DNA from 3 places in the Allobosea sp. Tri-49 genome. Region 2 is predicted to be linked to each of the others. Evidence: predicted binding sites of a transcription regulator. Region 2 holds the regulator's gene; each other region holds the start of a gene.
What was found. Region 2 encodes PhoB, which activates phosphate uptake and scavenging genes when phosphate is short. Its sites were predicted from a motif close to TGTCATNNANCTGTCAT; they were not measured.

Region 1 (2,264 bases), 2.6 Mb from region 2:
CTCAGGCAGTGCCTACTTTCTGCGAACGTCCAGGCCCAAAGCCCTGGCAACGACAATAGTCTGGTCGATCGTGATGATCGCGCCGCTAAGCTGGGCGTTGGCAGGCTCCAACGCACTCAGATCGCTTCCTCGCAGATCACAATTCGAAAAATCGGCGCTGTGCAGCCAGGCTCCGGACAAATCGACCTCCCGGATCGAGCCATCTTGGCACCGCGCGCCGGTCAGGTCAGCTTCCCGCAATCGGGTGCCGCGAAAGCTCGCTTTCCGTAAATCCGCCCCAGGAAGGCCAACGAAGGACCAGTCGCCATCGACGACCTGCATGCTGTCGAACTGACAGCCGTCGAACATGCTGCCTACGAATTTGCATTCCGTGAAGGTGGTGTCGAAGAAATTGCACGCGGCGAAGGTGCAGTTCAAGAAAGCCGCGCTGTGATGCGTAGAGCCGTTGAAGCGCGCCCGGCGAAAGGTGCATTCCTTGAAGACGCAGCCGGTGTTCCGGGCCTCACTCAGATCGAGATCGGCAAACAGCGTGCTTTGAAAGCGTTGCCGGTTGAGCTCGTCGCCATACCAATCCGCACCGGCAATCGTTTCGACCGTCTTGGGAGCGGGCTCGCCATATCGTCGTTCAGCCATGATGTCTCTACTTATTCGAAACCCGGCCAGCCTACGGAAAGTGTCGGTCCGCTTCTGTTTGCGCCGAAATTCGAGTGGAGTGCGAACCGGCACCTTACTCGATTACCGACCTCCCCAAATCCGGGCGAGAGCCACGACACTTTCCTCGAATCCGAGCGCGCGCTTTCATGGCCGTGTCATATCCAGTGCCTTAAGGTCGCGCGCATTTCCGCGAGACTAGGTCAAACCATGATAAAGAACCTCCTTCTCTCGACATCGCTTCTCGGTGCACTGGCGCTCCAGATTCCGGCCGCACAGGCACAGACGGCCCCCACCCTCGACGGCAAGCCGGCCCTGATCGTCGGCCACCGCGGCGCCAGCGGTTATCTGCCGGAGCACACGCTCGAAGCTTACAAGCTCGCGATCGAGCACGGCGTCGATTTCATCGAGCCCGACCTGGTCTCGACCAAGGACGGACACCTGGTCGTCCGCCACGAGCCGATGCTGTCGGGAACCACCGACGTCTCGACCCGGCCGGAGTTCGCCGCGCGCAAGACAACCCGCAAGATCGACGGCGTCGACACCACCGACTGGTTCGCCTCCGACTTCACCCTCGCCGAGATCAAGACGCTGCGGGCCAAGCAGGCTTTTGCCGACCGCGATCAGTCGCATAACGGCAAATACGAGATCCCGACGCTGCAGCAGGTCATCGACCTCGCCAAAGCCGAGAGCACCCGGACCGGCCGCACGATCGGCATCTACCCGGAGATCAAGCACTCGACCTATCATTCGGCTCTGGGTCTTGCGATCGAGGACAAGCTGCTCGATCAGCTGAAAGCCGCCGGCTGGACCGAGAAGACCTCTCCGGTGTTCATCCAGAGCTTCGAGACAGCCAACCTCAAATACCTGCGTGGCAAGACACAGCTGCGCCTGATCCAGCTCGTCGACGCCGACGATGTCGACAAGGATGGCGGCATCGTCCTCGCCGCGCCGTTCGACAAACCCTATGACTTTGTCGTCACCGGCGACAAGCGCACCTTCAAGGACCTCGTCACTGCCGAGGGACTGAAGGAGGTCAAGACCTATGCCGACGGCGTCGGTCCCTGGAAACCTTATCTGATGCCGGCCAAGCAGGTGCTCGGCGACGACGGCAAGCCGCGCGACCTCAACGGCGACGGCACGATCGACGAGCGCGACCGCGTGCTGCTGCCGCCGACCGACGTGGTGAAGAACGCCCATGCCGTCGGGCTCTTCGTCCACACCTGGACCTTCCGCAGCGAGCCCAAGCGCCTTGCCTCCGACTTCAAGGGCGATCCGGCGGCCGAGTACAAGGCCTATCTGGCGCTCGGCATCGACGGGCTGTTCTCGGACTTCCCCGATGCGGCCGTGAAGGCGCGCAACGCCAAATAACCACGCAATGCAAGACCGCCGCACCAACTGGGTGCGGCGGTCGCAATAGACCCGACTAGACGTAACTCAACTCACGCTTAGTCGCAGACGCGTACCGTGCGACGGATTTCACCGCGCGGGGTCTCCCGAATTCGCGTCTCGGTGCGGCAGTCGCGCTCGGCGCGATAGGCCCGGCGGCGTTCCCAGCGATCACGCTCGCGCCAGCGATCCTCGCGATCCATCGCGCGCTGATGCGGCGTGCG
Region 2 (2,264 bases):
AGACTTCCAGAATGCGAAAAGCCGGCCGAAAGGCCGGCTTTTTTGTCGATAGCCCGGCTCGATGCAGGAGGCATGCATGAACGCCCCCAGACCTCGCCCGATTGAGTATGCTTGTGCCCTACCGATCAGGGATGGGCGGCTCCTGCTGGGACTGAGGTCGCCGCATCGCCGGAACCGCCCATCCTGCTGGGACACGATCGGCGGCCACCTTGAGGCGGGCGAGACCGCCGAGTCCGCCCTTATCCGCGAGCTCCAGGAGGAGACCGGCATCACTCCGACAGATTTCCGCCGCTTCGAGGCCATCGAGACGACGGAGACGGACGGCGTCACCCCCGCGCTCTGGCATCTGTTCACAGTGAGCAAATGGGCGGGCGGCGATCCCACGATCAGTAATGACGAACACAGCGAGATCCGCTGGTTCACGTTCGGCGAGGCCCCATCGCTGACACCGCTGGCGTCCGAGGCTTACCGCCCTGTCTTCGCCCGGCTCACCGCAGCCTTAGGGCCGGGCACGTATTGGCTATGATCGCAATCTATGCAGGCGCGGCGTTGGCCGAGATCGCCGGCTGCTTCGCCTTCTGGGCCTGGCTGAAGCTGGACAAGCCGGTCTGGTGGCGCTCGCAGCCTTCGGCTGGCTGCTGACGCTGGTCGATAGTCCCGCGGCCGGCCGCGCATACGCCGCCTATGGCGGCATCTACATCGTTGCGTGCTGGCGTGGATGGCGCTGGTCGAGAAGATCGCGCCGGACCGCTACGATCTCGCCGGCGCCGCACTTTGCCTCGCCGGTGCGGCTGTCATCATCGCCGCGCCGCGCTGACCAGAACCATCAGCCGCGCGCAAAGGTCTCGTCGAAGGCATAGCCGGCGCCGCGCACGGTGCGCAGAGGATCCTTGGCGTTGGCCGGCGTGATCGCCTTGCGCAGGCGCCCGACATGGACGTCGACGGTGCGCTCGTCGATATAGACGTCGCGACCCCAGACAGCGTCGAGCAGTTGCGCGCGGGAATAGACCCGGCCCGGCGCCTGCATCAGGAATTCGAGCAGGCGGAACTCGGTCGGGCCGAGATGCAGTTCCATGCCGGAGCGTCGGACGCGTCGCGTCGTGCGGTCGAGCTCGAGATCACCGGCCGCGAGCAATCCGGCGACATGGCCGGGCTTGGCACGGCGCAGCAGCGCCTGGATGCGGGCGATCAGCTCGGGCAGCGAGAACGGCTTGACGACATAGTCGTCGGCGCCGGTGGCAAGGCCGCGCACACGCTCGGTCTCTTCGCCGCGGGCGGTCAGCATGATGATCGGCACGCGCTCGGTATCGCGCCTTGTGCGCAGGCGCCGGCAGAGCTCGATGCCGGAGAGACCGGGCAGCATCCAGTCGAGCAGGACGAGATCCGGCGTGTGGTCACGCAGATGCAGCTCGGCATCGTCGCCGCGCGCCACGCTGTCGACCTCGAAGCCCTCGGCCTCGAGATTATAGCGCAGCAGCAGGGTCAGCGGCTCCTCGTCCTCGACGATCAGGATGCGTGCAGGCATGTCAGCGTCCGTTCAAAACGTCCGCCGGTCAGCCATTGGCTGCCGGCAGGTCGACGAGGATGTTGGTGGTGTCGAGCTTGGGCCGGGTCTCGTCGATTGACTGACCGGTGACGAGGTAATGGATGGTCTCGGCGATGTTGGTGGTGTGGTCGCCGATGCGCTCGACATTCTTGGCGCAGAAGAGGAGGTGCGTGCAGAAGGTGATGTTGCGCGGATCCTCCATCATGTAGGTCAGGAGCTCGCGGAACAGCGAGGTGTAGAGCGCGTCGATCTCGTCGTCGCGGCGCCAGACCTCCATCGCCTTCTGCTCGTTGCTGGCGGCGTAGGCATCGAGCACGTCCTTGAGCTGAGCCTGGACCAGGCGGCTCATATGCTCGAGGCCTACCACGGCACGATGCGGCGGCGAGAACTGGCCGGAGATCGCGACGGCGCGCTTGGCGATGTTCTTGGCGAGGTCGCCGACGCGCTCGATATCGGCGGCGATGCGGATCGCGGAGATCAGCTCGCGCAGGTCGTTGGCGAGCGGCTGGCGCCGGGCGATGGTCAGCACCGCCTTCTCCTCGACCTCGCGCTGGAGATTGTCGAGGCGCTGGTCGGCGCTGATGATCTTCTGGGCGAGCGCGGTGTCGCGGCGCACCAGCGCCACGGTCGAGTCGCCGAGCATACGCTCGGACATGCCGCCCATCTCGGCGAGGCTGCGGCGCAGGCCCTCGAGATCGGCATCGTAGGAGCGGACGAT
Region 3 (2,264 bases), 1.5 Mb from region 2:
ATGGATGCCGGCGCCGAGCTGGGTGTCGGCGGCGGTGAAACGCTCGCCGGCGGCATAGGGGTGCTCGCCGAGTTTCTTCGCGAGATTGGCGACCGTGTCGGCATGAGAGCCGAAGGAGAAGCCGCGCGCCTCGTACTGGAACTTGTGCATGGAGGTGGCGATGATCGGGTCGAGCACGGCGTCGGTATAGACCAGCGAGGTCAGGAAGGTCGGGCGATCGGCATCGCCGACGGCCGGCGCCAGCCCGGCTTCCGGAAACTGCTCGGTGAGATAGAGGCAGATCGCGGCGCGCTCGGTGACGGTGGTGCCGTCATGGACGATCGCTGGAACCTTCTTGTGCGGCTGGATGGCGCGATAGCTCTCCGGTGGGCCGTCCTCGGCACGAATGTCGACGAGCTTCATCTCATAGGGCTGGCCGAGCTCCTCGAGCAACCAGAGGATCGAGAAGGAGCGCGACTGCGGCGAATGATAGAAGGTCAGCATAGCGATGTCCCTTTTGGCGTTTCCTCAAGCGATGGACGGGCTGATAGGGGTGTTGTGTGTCAGCAGCTGTCAGGAGCGGCCTGTACTTGCCCGATCGTTTGGAACGAAACGTCGCTGAGTGAGGATTGCTCCACTCAGCCCAAGCTTCCAGCGCTATATCTTGCGCGCCACGATGAAAGGCCGGCTGTCCTTGCCTTTGCTCGCATGGCGTTCCGTGCCCAGGATCTCGAAGCCCGCGGCGGCGATGAGATCGCTCAGTTCCTGCGCACTGAAGACGCCGGCATAGGGTGCCTTTCCGATCATCTGCATGAGCGGCAGGGCAAGCCTGATCAGCGGGTTCATGTCGCCGAGGCAGGGTGTCTTGGTGATGAGCAGGCCGCTGGGCGCGAGCACAGAGTGAATGCTGCGCAACGTGCTGGTGAGGTCGCGGACCAGATGCAGATAGCTGAAGCCGAGAACCGCATCGAACCGAGCAGCTTCGGAAGCGAGCGCCTCGGCGGTCGCGGTGCGGAAGGTAAGACCCGCAATCGGGTTTGCAGTGTGCTTCTCCTGCGCGATGGCGATCATGCCGGCGGAGAGATCCGCTGCGAGATAGCTCTTGACCCCGCTCGCGAGCCGGAGCGCCGTTGTCCCGGTGCCGCAGCCGACTTCGAGCACGCCGTCGTCCGGCTTCAGCAGGGCGCTCGTCCGTTCCAGGGTGCGCTCATATCCGGCCTGGTCCGAGATCCGCGATCTGGCGTAGCTCTTCGAGGACCGGTCCCAGAAGCGGGCATCGCTTGCCGTGCTCATGCTGCGTCTCTCCTGCGCGATGCGGGCTTAGCACAGGCCCTGCAACAGTTCGTTGCCCGCTGCAGGGGCAGTTGGTCCGAAATCCAAGTTCACAGGCCACAATAAATTGAGTGTTATAACGTAACATTATTGCCCCGAGCGCAGTAATCATAGTGTCATCTGACGCTCCTAACGCTCCGCCGACCTGGCTTTCCCATGGGGCGGAGAAGATCATGCAGAAGCGAACCTGGCTGATGGCGGCGGCGATGCTCGCCAGCGCGGCGCCGGCGACGGCGCAGACCATCTACCCGCTGACCCGCGCCGAGATACTCGAAGGCTCGCGCTTCGACTTCAAGGTCGAGTTCCCCAACGCGCCGACCTCGGCCGACGTCAAGGTCACGATCAACGGCAAGCCCGTCGCCGAAGCCTTCGGCCGCGAAGTCCAGTTCGTCCAGAACGAGGAAGGCCAGAAGCATTCGGCCCTCTGGCTGCGTGGCGCGCAGCTGCCGGCCGGCCAGTACGTCGTCGAGGCGACGCAGGGCAGCGACAAGGCCACCGTCAACTGGACCGTCTACCCGACGGCTGAGCGCAAGGCCAAGAACGTCATCCTCTTCGTCGGCGACGGCATGTCGATCGCGCATCGCACCGCGGCGCGGATCCTGTCGAAGGGCTGGGAGCAGGGTCTCTACGGCGGCGAGCTCGCCATCGACGACATGCCGAACATGGCGTTGATCTCGACCTCGGGCACCGACTCGGTCGTGACCGACAGCGCCAACTCCGCCAGCGCCTACACCACCGGCCACAAGTCCTGCGTCAACGCGCTCGGCATCTACTGCGCCAAGAACGCCCTGACGCTCGACCACCCCAAGGTCGAGACCATTTCCGAGGTGATCAAGCGCAAGCGCGCCGGCATGGCGATCGGTGTCGTTACCAACGCCGAGATCGAGGATGCGACCCCGGCCGCGATGGTCGCCCACACCCGCCGCCGCTCCGACTACAACGACATCGTCAAG

Region 1: BLM15_RS08225 (glycerophosphodiester phosphodiesterase) is a predicted target of PhoB. The motif match lies at 797-813, and genes of this name have one in related genera.
Region 3: BLM15_RS27760 (alkaline phosphatase) is a predicted target of PhoB. The motif match lies at 1,415-1,431, and genes of this name have one in related genera.

What each region holds. Positions count from the first base shown of each region.
Region 1 is NZ_CP017946.1:1,670,439-1,672,702, forward strand. Features, by position in the region: gene BLM15_RS08220 (pentapeptide repeat-containing protein) at 13-633, opposite strand; gene BLM15_RS08225 (glycerophosphodiester phosphodiesterase) at 862-2,022, shown strand; gene BLM15_RS08230 (hypothetical protein) at 2,100-2,264, opposite strand, start outside.
Region 2 is NZ_CP017946.1:4,278,601-4,280,864, forward strand. Features, by position in the region: gene BLM15_RS20680 (NUDIX hydrolase) at 77-526, shown strand; partial or broken gene BLM15_RS20685 (YnfA family protein) at 523-817, shown strand; gene phoB (phosphate regulon transcriptional regulator PhoB) at 827-1,525, opposite strand; gene phoU (phosphate signaling complex protein PhoU) at 1,554-2,264, opposite strand, start outside.
Region 3 is NZ_CP017946.1:5,751,182-5,753,445, forward strand. Features, by position in the region: gene BLM15_RS27750 (glutathione S-transferase family protein) at 1-483, opposite strand, end outside; gene BLM15_RS27755 (class I SAM-dependent methyltransferase) at 637-1,272, opposite strand; gene BLM15_RS27760 (alkaline phosphatase) at 1,485-2,264, shown strand, end outside.